3 regions of the Streptomyces sp. N35 genome follow, and region 1 is predicted to be linked to each of the others. Evidence: riboswitches for the same ligand, from Rfam matches in the RefSeq annotation. Region 1 holds a riboswitch; each other region holds the start of a gene.
What was found. Region 1 has a riboswitch for thiamine pyrophosphate ahead of JAO81_RS09990 (thiamine ABC transporter substrate binding subunit). Riboswitches for the same ligand answer to the same signal wherever they lie in the genome.

Region 1 (4,407 bases):
GATGGTCGCGGGTGCGCTGTGCATGCAGTTCCTGATCGACGACGGGACCTGGTGGCAGGGTCTGCTGCTCGGTCTCGCGGTCGCGGCGAGCGCGACGCTCGGTGACCTCGGCGAGTCGATGATCAAGCGCGATCTCGGCATCAAGGACATGGGCACGCTGCTTCCGGGCCACGGCGGGATCATGGACCGGCTGGACTCGCTGCTGCCGACCGCTCCGGTGGTCTGGCTGCTGTTCGTCGTCTTTGTCGGCACCGGCTGACCTGAGTTTTCTTACGAAGAGGGGCTTGTCCACAGGGTGGCGAGCCCCTTTTCGTATGCCTGGGTGCATGGGGACACCGTGCCCAAGCCCGGAGGGAGTACCGGCTCCGTCACTGCCTGGTGACGGATGCAGGATGGGACGGGGGGTCGGTCGGTATGCGGTGGGTGTTCCGGTGGATCGTCAGGGGCTCGGGCGAGACGAGGTCGCTCGACGTGTACGACGTCGCGTTCTTGGCGGGTGGGACCCAGTACGTGGTGGACAGCGCGGTCATCGCGCTGAACCGGCGTGGGCTGCTCGTGGTGCGATCTGCCCAGGTGCGTTCCGTGGCCGGGGAGCAACCTCTGCATCCGGTCGAGCGCGCTCTCGTCGCCTTCTGCCGGCGCCCGACGAATATCGACATCGTGCGAGCCGTCCTGCAACGCTCGCCGGAGGCCGAGAAGATCGGCCGTGAGCTGGCCACGTGGGGTCTGGTGGAAGGCGCGGAGCGCCAGGTGACCCGTGCTGGCCCCGAAGGCACACGGGCGGCAATCGGCGCTACGACGACCCCGGCTCCGGCCCGGATACGCATGCCGGTGGCGGTCACAGCGGCGGGGGCGGGGGCGGTGAGTGAGGTCCCACTGAGTGAACGGCCCCGTGTGCCACGGTGGGCTGCGGCCCTACAATCGAACACATGTCCGATACTGTGGTCTTCTCGCCTTGCGCTGCTGCGCCCCCGATAGTCGTGCACCCGCCGCTGGGTACGGGAGGTCGGCGTGTGACCGTGCGCGGACAGATTCTCGGCCTCGCGTACTCCGACGCGGATGTGATCGAGTTCCTGCGCCGCGCCGGGCTCCCTGAAGCCGAACAGCTCCTCGATGATGAGGCGTGGGTGACATGGCTCGGCGGGAGGGCGCATCACTACGGCGCGGCGTGAAAGCTCGGCGGACGTCCAAGGGTGACCTGCAACGAGCGAGGGGTGACCGGTGCCGAAACGCTCGGCGGCAGGTGGTGGCGATCCATCTGCGACACTTGGAGCACCATGCCCAAGCCCGGAGAACTCACTTTCGTCGCCCCCCGCGGAGCCAAGAAGCCGCCGCGGCACCTTGCCGATCTCTCGCCCGCCGAGCGCAAGGAGGCCGTGGCCGCGGTCGGCGAGAAGCCGTTTCGCGCCAAGCAGCTCTCGCAGCACTACTTCGCGCGGTACGCCCATGACCCCGAGCAGTGGACGGACATTCCGGCCGCCGCGCGCGGGAAGCTCCAGGAGGCGCTGCTGCCGGACCTGATGTCCGTCGTGCGGCATATCTCCTGCGATGACGACACCACCCGCAAGACCCTGTGGAAGCTGCACGACGGGACGCTCGTCGAGTCCGTCCTGATGCGCTATCCCGACCGGGTCACCATGTGCATCTCGTCCCAGGCCGGGTGCGGGATGAACTGCCCGTTCTGCGCGACCGGGCAGGCCGGTCTCGACCGGAACCTGTCGACCGCCGAGATCGTGCACCAGATCGTCGACGGCATGCGCGCACTGCGCGACGGTGAGGTGCCGGGCGGTCCCGCGCGGCTGTCCAACATCGTCTTCATGGGCATGGGCGAGCCGCTCGCCAACTACAACCGCGTGGTCGGCGCCATCCGTCGCCTCACGGACCCGGAGCCCGACGGGCTCGGCCTCAGCCAGCGCGGCATCACCGTCTCCACGGTGGGCCTCGTCCCGGCGATGCTGCGCCTCGCCGACGAGGGCTTCAAGTGCCGTCTCGCCGTCTCGCTGCACGCACCGGACGACGAGCTGCGCGACACCCTCGTACCGGTCAATACGCGGTGGAAGGTGCGGGAGGTGCTCGATGCCGCGTGGGAGTACGCGGAGAAGTCCGGGCGGCGGATCTCGATCGAGTACGCGCTGATCCGGGACATCAACGACCAGGCCTGGCGCGGTGACCGGCTCGGCCGGCTGCTGAAGGGCAAGCGGGTGCATGTCAATCTCATTCCGCTGAACCCGACGCCGGGCTCCAAGTGGACCGCCTCGCGGCCCGAGGACGAGAAGGCCTTCGTCGAGGCGATCGCCGCGCATGGTGTACCGGTCACCGTCCGGGACACCCGGGGGCAGGAGATCGACGGCGCCTGTGGTCAGCTGGCGGCGTCCGAGCGCTGACGCCCGTCCGAGCGCTGACGCCCGTACGGGCGCTGAGGCGCCCACTACGCGCCGACGCTCGTACAGACGTCCGGCCGCCACCAGGTAGCCTGGCCGAAAACATCTGCATATTCCGACAGGGGAGCGCCACAGCGCTGAGAGTGCGGACGCCTGCATCATGCGAGACAGGCCGCCGCAGACCCTCTGAACCTTGCCCGGGTCATTCCGGGTAGGAAGTTCGGTCACCACTCGAGCTGTTGCGCCCTGCCCGGAAACCCATGAGCGGTTTCCGGACAGGGCCGCGTCTCTTCCTGGTCACTTCCAGGAGGAATCAGTGAGCAACACCCGCACCATCACGATCACCGCCGTGGCCACCGGCCTCGGCATGGTCGCCCTCGCCGCCTGCGGCTCCGGCTCCGGCGGGTCCGGGAGCGGCACGGACGGCGGCTCCAAGACCGTCACGCTCGTCAGCCACGACTCCTTCAACGCGTCCAAGGACGTGCTCGCCGCGTTCGAGAAGGAGTCCGGCTACAAGGTCCAGGTCCTCAAGAGCGGCGACGCCGGTTCGGCCGTCAACAAGGCCGTGCTCTCCAAGGGCAACCCGCAGGGCGATGTCTTCTTCGGCGTGGACAACACGCTGCTCTCGCGCGCTCTCGACAACGGCATCTTCCAGTCGTACGAGGCCAAGGGCCTGGCCGGTGTCCCTGCCGCGCTGCAGCTCGACAAGGGGGAGCACCGGGTGACGCCGGTCGACACCGGTGACATCTGCGTCAACTACGACAAGGCCTACTTCGAGCAGAAGAAGCTGGCCCCGCCGCAGTCCTTCGACGATCTGATCAAGCCCGAGTACAAGGATCTTCTCGTCACCGAGAACGCCGCCACTTCCTCGCCCGGTCTCGGCTTCCTGCTCGGCACGGCCGCCCAGTACGGCGACGACGGCTGGGAGGGCTACTGGTCGAAGCTGAAGGACAACGGCGTCAAGGTCGTCGACAGCTGGGAGCAGGCGTACAACGAGGAGTTCTCGGGTTCGGCCGGCGGCAAGAAGGCCAAGGCCGACCGGCCGCTCGTCGTCTCGTACGCATCGAGCCCGCCGGTCGAGGTCCTGTACGCCGAGCCGCAGCCGAAGGAAGCGCCGACCGGGGTCTCCACCGGGACCTGCTTCCAGCAGACCGAGTTCGCGGGGCTCCTGGACGGTGCGAAGAACGAGAAGGGCGGCAAGGCGCTCATCGACTTCCTGATCTCGAAGAAGTTCCAGGAGGACATGCCGCTGCAGATGTTCGTCAACCCGGTGATCGAGGACGCCAAGCTGCCCGAGCTGTTCACGGAGCACGGCGCGAAGGTCGACGACCCGAAGACCATGGACCCCAAGAAGATCGCGGACAACCGTGAGGACTGGGTCAAGTCGTGGCAGTCGCTGGTCGTCAAGTAGGCCCCCGCGTACGGGATGTGAAGGGCGGCGCGGTCCGGTTCGGTCTGATGGCCGTGCCGGTCGCGTTCTTCGCGCTGTTCTTCGCCTACCCGGTCGCGGCGATCGTCGGGCGTGGTCTGAAGGCCGACGGGGCCTGGCAGTTCGGCCGGTTCGGTGAGGTGCTCGGCGATCCGGGGATCCAGCACGTCCTGTGGTTCACGACCTGGCAGGCGCTCGCCTCGACCGCGCTCACGCTGCTGATCGCGCTGCCGGGCGCGTATGTCTTCGCGCGCTTCGACTTCCCGGGCAAGCAGGTCCTGCGGGCGGTCGTCACCGTGCCGTTCGTGCTGCCCACGGTCGTCGCCGGGTCGGCCTTCCTCGCCCTGCTCGGGCGCGGCGGGCTGCTCGACGAGGCCTGGGGCGTACGGCTCGACACCACGGTGTGGGCGATCCTGCTCGCGCATGTCTTCTTCAATTACGCCGTCGTCGTACGGACGGTCGGCGGCCTGTGGTCGCAGCTGGATCCGCGCCAGGAGGAGGCTGCCCGCATGCTGGGCGCCTCACGGTTCGCCGCCTGGCGGACCGTGACGCTGCCGGCGCTCGGGCCCGCGGTGGCGGCGGCCGCGCTGATGGTGT
Region 2 (4,407 bases), on a different contig from region 1:
ACGGACCGGCTCGTCCCGCTGGGCCAGGAGCGCGCGCTCGCCGACTTCGACACGCATCTCGACGAGGCGCTGGGGCGGATCCTGGCGGACACCACGGGCTGAGACCCCATGTCGTACGGGGCTACTTCTTGCGCCGCCGACCGCTGCCCCCACCCAGCTTGACCGCCTTCATCCGGCCCGTGGAGGTCAGGGACCCCGGATCGGTCGCCGCCGTGCCCGGGCCCTTGTCCTTCGCCACCACCAGCGCCGCCAGCGCCGTCGTCACGGGTACGGACGCCACCAGGCCGATCGAGCCGACGAGGGTCCGTACGATCTCCTCCGCCACCAGCTCGCTGTTGGCCACCGTCCCCACGCTGGACTGGGCGATCGAGAAGAGCAGCAGCAGGGGCAGCGCGGCGCCCGCGTACGCCAGGACCAGGGTGTTGACCACCGACGCGATGTGATCGCGGCCGATCCGGATGCCCGCGCGGTACAACTGCCGTGCGCTCATGGACGGATCGGCCTGGTGCAGCTCCCAGACGGCGGAGGTCTGCGTGACCGTCACGTCGTCGAGCACACCGAGCGAACCGATGATGACGCCCGCGAGCAGCAGACCGCTCATGTCGATCTCGGGGTAGAGACCGTGGATCAGACCGGTGTTGTCGTCGGTGTTGCCGGTCAGCGAGGCCCAGCCGATGAACAGCGAGCCGAGCAGCCCGATCAGGAGCAGTGAGATCAGCGTGCCGATCACCGCCACCGACGTACGGGCGGTGAGTCCGTGGCACATGTACAACGCGAGCAGCATGATCGCGCTGGCCCCGACCACCGCCACCACCAGCGGGTTCGAGCCCTGCAGAATCGCCGGCAGGATGAAGAGGGTCAGGACCGCGAAGCTCACGGCGAGCGCGACGAGCGCCATCACCCCGCGCATCCGGCCCACCAGGACCACCACGAGCGCGAAGATCGCGGCGAGCAGCCACATCGGGGTGCCGCGGTTCACATCCGTCACCGAGTACTGGAGTTCCTCGGGTGCGTCGGGGGCGTAGGCGACCACCACCTCCTGCCCCTCCTCCAACTGCCGTGGCGCGTCCGGCTGGACGATCTCGGTGAACTTGCGGCCCTTGTCGGGACCGGCGGTCACCTCGACCGTCGCCTTCTTGCACTCCCCGGTCGCCTGCTGCTGTGCCGAGTTGCCCTCGGCCGTGGAGGTGTCGCCGGTCGGCGGGACCTGGGAGGCGTTGACGTCCTTGCAGTCGACCTGCTGCACATCGGTGACCTTCGCCGCGTACGTCTGCCGGTCGAAGCCGACACCGGTGCGCTCGTGCTCGGGCGTACCGCCGGGCCACAGGATCGCGAGCCCGACGAGGACCGCCGTGGCGAACGGGATCAGGACGGCCGCGATCACCTTGCGCAGATGCTTGGAGACCGGGGCGGCCGGCCCGTGGCTGTGCGAGTGGCCGTGCCCGCCGGGAGCCGGGCCGTGCCCGTGATCTGTGGGGGGAAGCGGCGGCTGCTGAGGTGGCTGAGGCGTGGTGGTCACCGACCGATCATCGCAAGAACGACAGGGGCCCTCTGTTCAGCGTGGCCGACATGACGCTAGCGTGGGGGCACCTTTGCACACGCGGGAGCTCGGAGCACCGGGCTGAGAGGGCGCTGACCTCCGTACGGGATGTACGGATATCCGCTGCGTCGACCGCCGAACCTGTTACCGGGTAATGCCGGCGTAGGGAGTAGGTCTCATGACCACACAGGACGTACGCACGCCTGCCTCCAGCACCTCTGCTGCGGCCGAGGAGGAGGCCGGGAAGTCCATCGGCTGGCACAAGGCATACGTCCAGGGCTCGCGCCCTGACATGCAGGTGCCGGTGCGCCAGGTGCACCTCACCAACGGCAAGTCGGTCACGCTGTACGACACTTCGGGCCCGTATACGGATCCGAACGCCGACACCGACGTACGGCGCGGCCTCGCGCCGCTGCGGGAGAACTGGATCATCGCCCGCGGCGACACCGAGGAGTACGCGGGCCGGCCGGTCCGCCCCGAGGACGACGGCATCAAGCACACCTCGCCGCGCGGGGGCAATCTGCGCAACCTCGACGCGGTGTTCCCGGGCCGGCCGCGGCTGCCCCGCCGCGGCCGTGGCGGCGAGGCCGTCACGCAGCTCGCGTACGCCCGGCGCGGGGAGATCACGCCGGAGATGGAGTACGTGGCGATCCGCGAGAACGTCGCGCCCGAGGTCGTACGGGACGAGATCGCCGCGGGCCGCGCCGTGCTTCCGGCGAACATCAACCACCCGGAGATCGAGCCGATGATCATCGGCAAGCGGTTCCTGGTGAAGGTGAACGCCAACATCGGCAACTCGGCCGTGACCTCCTCCATCGAGGAGGAGGTCGACAAGATGACCTGGGCCACCAAGTGGGGCGCCGACACGGTCATGGACCTCTCGACCGGCCGCAACATCCACACCACCCGCGAGTGGGTGCTGCGCAACTCCCCGGTCCCGATCGGCACGGTGCCGCTCTACCAGGCCCTCGAGAAGGTCGACGGCCGCGCCGAGGAGCTCACCTGGGAGGTCTACAAGGACACGGTCATCGAGCAGGCCGAGCAGGGCGTGGACTACATGACGGTGCACGCCGGCGTGCGCCTGCCGTACGTCCCGCTGACGGCCAACCGCAAGACCGGCATCGTCTCGCGCGGCGGCTCGATCATGGCCGCGTGGTGCCTCGCGCACCACAAGGAGTCCTTCCTGTACGAGCACTTCGAGGAGCTCTGCGAGATCCTCGCCGCGTACGACGTCACGTACTCGCTGGGCGACGGTCTGCGGCCCGGCTCGATCGCGGACGCCAACGACCGGGCGCAGTTCGCGGAGTTGGAGACCCTGGGCGAGCTGAACAAGATCGCGAAGGCGCACAACGTCCAGACGATGATCGAGGGCCCGGGCCATGTCCCGATGCACAAGATCAAGGAGAACATCGACCTCCAGCAGGAGATCTGCGAGGAGGCCCCGTTCTACACGCTGGGCCCGCTGACCACGGACATCGCGCCCGCGTACGACCACATCACCTCGGGCATCGGCGCAGCGATGATCGGCTGGTGGGGCACGGCGATGCTCTGCTACGTCACGCCCAAGGAGCACCTGGGCCTGCCCAACCGTGACGACGTGAAGACCGGCGTCATCACGTACAAGATCGCGGCGCACGCGGCGGATCTGGCCAAGGGGCACCCGGGCGCCCAGGACTGGGACGACGCGCTCTCGGACGCGCGCTTCGAGTTCCGCTGGGAGGACCAGTTCAACCTGGCCCTCGACCCGGACACGGCTCGTGAGTTCCACGACGAGACGCTGCCGGCGGAGCCTGCGAAGACGGCGCACTTCTGCTCGATGTGCGGGCCGAAGTTCTGCTCGATGAAGATCTCGCACGACATCCGGCGCGAGCACGGCGAGTCGCAGGCGGAGGTCGAGGCGGGGATGGCGGAGAAGTCCAAGGAGTTCGCCGCCGCCGGGAACCGGGTTTATCTGCCGATCGCGGACTGAGCCACCGTGGTGTGCGGGGCCGGGCCCAACTGGCCGGCCCCGCACACCGGGTGCGCCGAGCGGTACGCGGGGCCCGCACGCGAGCGTGACCGTGGCGAGTCGTACAGCGGCTTCGACGGCCTGATCAGGCTGCAGGTGGATTCCGGGGCCGGGCTGCGGGCCCTCCTGCACGTGCTCGCCCGGGACGGTTCCACCACGTGCTCGCCCGGGACGGTTCCACCGCGGCGCCCGAGAGGCTGCACCGAAGAGTCGTCGTACCGGTCCGTCTACTCGGGCCGGGCCGCATCGTGTGCGGTTCCGAAGGGGTTGTCGATGGCGTAGCGCCAGTAGCCGTCCGGGCCCCGGCGGGCCACGTCGGTGGCGGTGCCCTCGATGTGGACGGGGCTGCCGTGGGCGGCGACTCCGTCGATCACGAAGTCGACGATCAGCAGCGCCAGATCGCCGGACACGTAGGTGTGCCGCGGTGTCACACGGATGGGCACGCGCAGCCCGAGGAACGCCGCGTTCGCCCGTATCCGCTCCGCCCCCGTGGCCTCGCGGCCCGGGGCGGGCACGAAGACCGCACCGGGTTCGTAGAGCTGGTCCAGGGCCACCGGATCGAAGGTGTTGAAAGCCCGGGCGAAGGCGTACGGATGCTCGGCGGCGGTGGTGGACAGCGGCACACTGGGACGATGCGTCATACGGCGAGTGAACAGTCCGGCGAAGTGGGTCACCAAACGGAAATCCACGCCTGGGACCCGCAGTTGGTGCCCGGCGAGGCCGGCCGGACCCGGCGCCCCGAGCCGGACTGCCCGGTGGAGGCCGCGCTGGCGGCCGTCTCGGGCCGCTGGACCACGTTGGTGCTGCGGGAGCTGATGAGCGGTCCCCGTGGCTTCACGGAGCTGCGGACGCGGTTGCC
Region 3 (4,407 bases), on a different contig from region 1:
AGCTCGTCGAGGTCGACGGGCAGGCCCGGCACGGAGGCGGAGGGCGGCGGGATGTCCTCGTGCAGATGCTTGTAGAGGATCTGCGCGGGCGACTCACCGGTGTGCGGCTTGGCGCCGGTGAGCATCTCGTAGAGCACGACACCGCAGGCGTACACATCGACGCGGGGATCGGCGACACCGCGCTCGATCTGCTCCGGGGCGAGATACGAGACGGTGCCGAGGACGGTGCCCGTGGTGTTCGTCACGGTGTCCACGGACCGTACGAGACCGAAGTCGGCGACCTTGACCCGGCCGTCGTCCCCTATCAGGACGTTCTCGGGCTTCATGTCCCGGTGCACGAACCCCGCGCGGTGCGCGGCACCGAGAGCGGCGAGCACCGGCTCCAGGATGTCGAGCGCGGCGCGCGGCCGCAGGGCGCCGCGCTCGCGTAGCACGTCGCGCAGGGTGCAGCCCGCCACGTACTCCATCGCGAGATAGACGTACGCGCCCTGGGCGCCCTGGTCGTAGACGGCGACCACATTGGGGTGCGCGAGCCGGGCGACGGACTTGGCCTCGCGGATGAAACGGTCGACGAAGGCGGCGTCGGCGGCCAGCGCCGGATGCATCACCTTGAGCGCGAGCACGCGGTCGAGGCGGGTGTCCACGGCCCGGTAGACCGTGGCCATCCCGCCCACCGCGATCCGGGCGTCGATCCGGTACCGGCCGTCGAGCACCTGCCCGACGAGAGGGTCCTGAAGGGTCGTGTCCACGCGCCGAGTGTACGAGCCGTGGCTTGGAGGGTTGCCTGGTTGGGGGAGGTGCAGCGGTTCTGAAGCCGAGCTGTGACGGAGGGGTGTGGGGGCGCAGCCCCCCACGAGTGCCCTGGGTCACGCCGGCCGCAACGATCTGAGCAGCCGGACAGGCGCGCGGGGGTGTGGGGGCGGCAGCCCCCACGAAGAGGCGCTCAGAACGCCGGCCGCTCCGGATCCAGCCGGGCCCGCCCCTGCATCGGCGACGACGCCTGCGCGAAGTGCCGGCGGGGGATGCGCCCCGCGCGGTGGGCGAGGCGACCGGCCTCCACCCCGTGCCGCATCGCCTCCGCCATGAGGACCGGCTCCTGGGCCCGGGTCACCGCGGACGCCAGCATCACCGCCGAGCATCCCAGCTCCATCGCGAGCGCCGCGTCCGAGGCCGTGCCGGCGCCCGCGTCGAGGATCACGGGGACGCCCGCGTTCTCCACGATCAGCTGGAAATTGTGCGGATTGCGGATGCCGAGGCCCGAACCGATCGGGGAGCCGAGCGGCATGACCGCCGCGCAGCCCACGTCCTCGAGCTTGCGCGCGAGCACCGGATCGTCGTTCGTGTACGGAAGGACCGTGAAGCCGTCGTCGACGAGGGTCTCGCAGGCTTCCAGGGTCTCCACCGGATCCGGAAGGAGTGTGCGCTCGTCCGCGATGACCTCGACCTTCACCAGGTCCGTGCCGAGGGCTTCGCGCGCGAGCCGGGCCGTGAGCACCGCCTCGCCGGCCGTGAAACAGCCCGCCGTGTTCGGCAGCACCTCGATGCCGAGCTTGCTCAGGACCGAGAGCACCGAGCCCTTGGTGCCGGGGTCGACCCGGCGCATGGCCACGGTCGTCAGCTCCGTACCCGAGGCGGCCAGGGAGCGTTCGAGCACATCGAGGCTGGGCGCCCCGCCCGTGCCCATGATCAGCCGTGAGGAGAAGGTCCTCGACCCGATGACGAGAGGATCGTCGGCCATGTTCCTCAGCCTCCCTGTACTGCGGTCAGGACCTCGACGCGGTCGCCGGCGGACAGCGCCGTGCGCCGCCACTCGCCGCGCGGCACGACGGTCTCGTTGAGCGCCGCGGCCACGCCGGACGGCGCGGCGGTGACGGCGGCGATCAGGGCGTCGAGCGTGGTGCCGTCGGACACCGCCCGCGTCTGTCCGTTCACGTGCACTGCGATCTCGCTCATACGGGCTGCTCCTGACTCGCTCATACGGCCTGCTCCTGAAGGGCGCCGAAACGCTTGGGACTGAAGGGCCGTACGTCCTGGGGGAGTTCCCCGGTGGTCAGGGCGTGCGCCATCGCGTCGCCCGTGACGGGCGTGAGCAGCACACCGTTGCGGTGGTGCCCGGTGGCGAGCAGCAGGCCCGGCAGCTGGGTCGGGCCGATCAGCGGCGCGTTGTCCGGTGAGCCGGGACGCAGACCCGCGCGGGTCTCCACCAGGGGCAGCTCGGTGATCCCCGGGAGCAACTCGTGGGCGTCCCGCAGGAGTTCGTACACCCCGCCGGCGGTGACCGTCGTGTCGTAGCCCTGCTCCTCGCTGGTGGCGCCGATGACCAGCTCGCCGTTCTCGCGCGGGACCAGGTACACATCGCTGCCGCGGACCACCGCGCGTACGGTGCGCTGCAGGAAGGGTGCGTACGCGGGCGGTATCCGCAGCCGGAGCACCTGCCCCTTCACGGGCCGCACCGGCACGGAGACCGGCAGCCCCGCGAGCAGCCCGCTGTGGCTGCCACCCGCGAGCACCACCTGCTCGGCGGCGAGTTCGGTGCCGTCCGCGAGGACGACTCCCGAGGCCCTCTCCCGTACGAGCAGAAGTCGCTCGGCCCACTGCCGGTGGAAGCCGACGCCGGCCCGCTCACACGCGACGACCAGGGCCTTCGCGAGCCGCCGCGGATCGATCTGGTGGTCGTCGTCGGCCCGCAGACCACCGCGCACCCCGGGCGCGAGCATCGGCTCGAGGCGTCGGCACTCGCGGCCCGAGAGCCACTCGGAGGCGAGCCCCGAGCGCTGCTGCAGGGCGTGCACCTCGCGCAGATGGGCGCGGTCGTCGGCGTCGAGTGCGACCGAGAGCGTGCCGCAGGAGCGGTAGCCGAGCTGTTCGCCGGCGGCCTCGGTGAGCTCGGCGACGAAGGACGGATAGCGCGCGGCGGAGGCCAGGTTGAGGGCGAGCAGGGTCTCCTCGCCGTAGTGCAGTTCGGTGACGGCGGCGAGCATTCCGGCCGCGACCTGCGCGGCGCCGCCACCGGGAGCCGGGTCCACGACCGCGGTGCGCAGCCCCTGCTGCGCGGACCGCCAGGCCGTGACCAGGCCGATGATGCCGCCGCCCACCACGACGACGTCGGACGGCACTTTCGAAGACAGCTGTGACATGGGCGTCCAGCCCCTCCCTTCGCCGGCATGACCCGGATCAGGTTCATACGGTCGGAGGCCGCCGCCTCCCTCTCAGCCCGGCACGTCCGGGCTCCCGCGAGTGCTTTACGCCTGCCACCATAGCCCGACGCGTCAACGCTCTTGAAGGGAGCAGCCCGTGACCGCCCGCTCGCTCGAAGGCCTCGTGATGGCCCCGGTGGAGGACCAGGCACCAGGTCAGGTGGGTACGCGGACGCGGTTCGCGTATCACGAGCAGGACGGCGTGATCTGGGCTTCGTACGCGGGTGGCGACGTCGTACGGGGTGAGCTGGTCGGGTCGCGGGACGGGGACGTACTGGACTTCCGGTACGTGCAGTTGAGGACGGACGGGGAGACGGCGTCCGGGCACTGTGTGTCCCGTATCGAGGAACTCCCCGACGGACGGATCCGGCTGCGGGAGACCTGGGAGTGGGAGTCGCGGTCCGGCAGGGGCACCAGCGTTGTGGAACAGGTCACGTCCTGACCTGTGACTTCCCATCTTCCTGACGGTTCGTCAGTTGTTTAGGGTGAGCGGATGAGCGAGCAGCGGGAGGTACCTGTGGGGCAGCGTCGCGTGGTAATCGTCGGGGCCGGGATGGCCGGTGTGCAGACGGCGGTGGCCCTGCGGGAACAGGGCTTCGACGGGCCGGTCACCCTGATCGGCGCCGAACCGCACCAGCCGTACGACCGGCCGCCGCTGTCCAAGGCGGTGCTGCTCGGCAAGGCCGAGGGCTCGGCCTTCGAGGTGGACTTCGAATCCCTCGGTGTGGAGCTCCGGTTGGGCCGCGAGGTCACGGGGCTGCGCGTCGAGGCGCATGAACTCGACACCGCGCAGGGGCCCGTGCCGTACGACGTCCTGGTCCTGGCCACGGGAGCGGAACCGCTGCACCTGCCGGGCGCTTCGGGCATCCCCGGCGTGCACCTGCTGCGCACGCTCGACGACGCGCAGCGGCTGCGCCCCGTGCTCGCCGAACAGCACGACATCGTGGTGGTGGGCGCCGGCTGGATCGGCGCGGAGTTCGCCACGGCGGCCCGGGACGCGGGCTGTGCGGTCACGGTGGTCGAGGCCGCGGACCGCCCGCTGGCCGGGGCGCTGCCGGCCGAGGTCGCGGCGCCGATGACGGCTTGGTACGCGGAGTCGGGCGCCGTGCTGCGCACCGGCGCCCGCGTCCAGGCGATCGAGGAGGGGGCCGTCCTGCTGTCCGACGGCACCCGGGTGCCGGCCGGTGCGGTGGTCGTCGGGATCGGCGCC

Region 2: it holds a riboswitch for thiamine pyrophosphate, as region 1 does, so the genes downstream of both, thiC (phosphomethylpyrimidine synthase ThiC) here and JAO81_RS09990 (thiamine ABC transporter substrate binding subunit) in region 1, are expected to answer to the same signal.
Region 3: it holds a riboswitch for thiamine pyrophosphate, as region 1 does, so the genes downstream of both, thiO (glycine oxidase ThiO) here and JAO81_RS09990 (thiamine ABC transporter substrate binding subunit) in region 1, are expected to answer to the same signal.

What each region holds. Positions count from the first base shown of each region.
Region 1 is NZ_JAEIMH010000013.1:30,092-34,498, reverse strand. Features, by position in the region: gene JAO81_RS10010 (phosphatidate cytidylyltransferase) at 1-259, shown strand, start outside; gene JAO81_RS42365 (hypothetical protein) at 369-530, opposite strand; gene JAO81_RS43935 (TIGR04222 domain-containing membrane protein) at 472-978, shown strand; gene JAO81_RS10000 (hypothetical protein) at 930-1,172, shown strand; gene rlmN (23S rRNA (adenine(2503)-C(2))-methyltransferase RlmN) at 1,278-2,384, shown strand; TPP riboswitch at 2,492-2,617, shown strand; gene JAO81_RS09990 (thiamine ABC transporter substrate binding subunit) at 2,698-3,792, shown strand; gene JAO81_RS09985 (iron ABC transporter permease) at 3,840-4,407, shown strand, end outside.
Region 2 is NZ_JAEIMH010000031.1:12,656-17,062, forward strand. Features, by position in the region: gene JAO81_RS18680 (SsgA family sporulation/cell division regulator) at 1-102, shown strand, start outside; gene JAO81_RS18685 (YibE/F family protein) at 122-1,519, opposite strand; TPP riboswitch at 1,591-1,726, shown strand; gene thiC (phosphomethylpyrimidine synthase ThiC) at 1,719-3,509, shown strand; gene JAO81_RS18695 (DUF4440 domain-containing protein) at 3,776-4,189, opposite strand; gene JAO81_RS18700 (helix-turn-helix domain-containing protein) at 4,214-4,407, shown strand, end outside.
Region 3 is NZ_JAEIMH010000024.1:80,050-84,456, forward strand. Features, by position in the region: gene pknB (Stk1 family PASTA domain-containing Ser/Thr kinase) at 1-749, opposite strand, end outside; gene JAO81_RS15705 (thiazole synthase) at 944-1,738, opposite strand; gene thiS (sulfur carrier protein ThiS) at 1,744-1,944, opposite strand; gene thiO (glycine oxidase ThiO) at 1,974-3,137, opposite strand; TPP riboswitch at 3,135-3,245, opposite strand; gene JAO81_RS15720 (hypothetical protein) at 3,325-3,639, shown strand; gene JAO81_RS15725 (NAD(P)/FAD-dependent oxidoreductase) at 3,691-4,407, shown strand, end outside.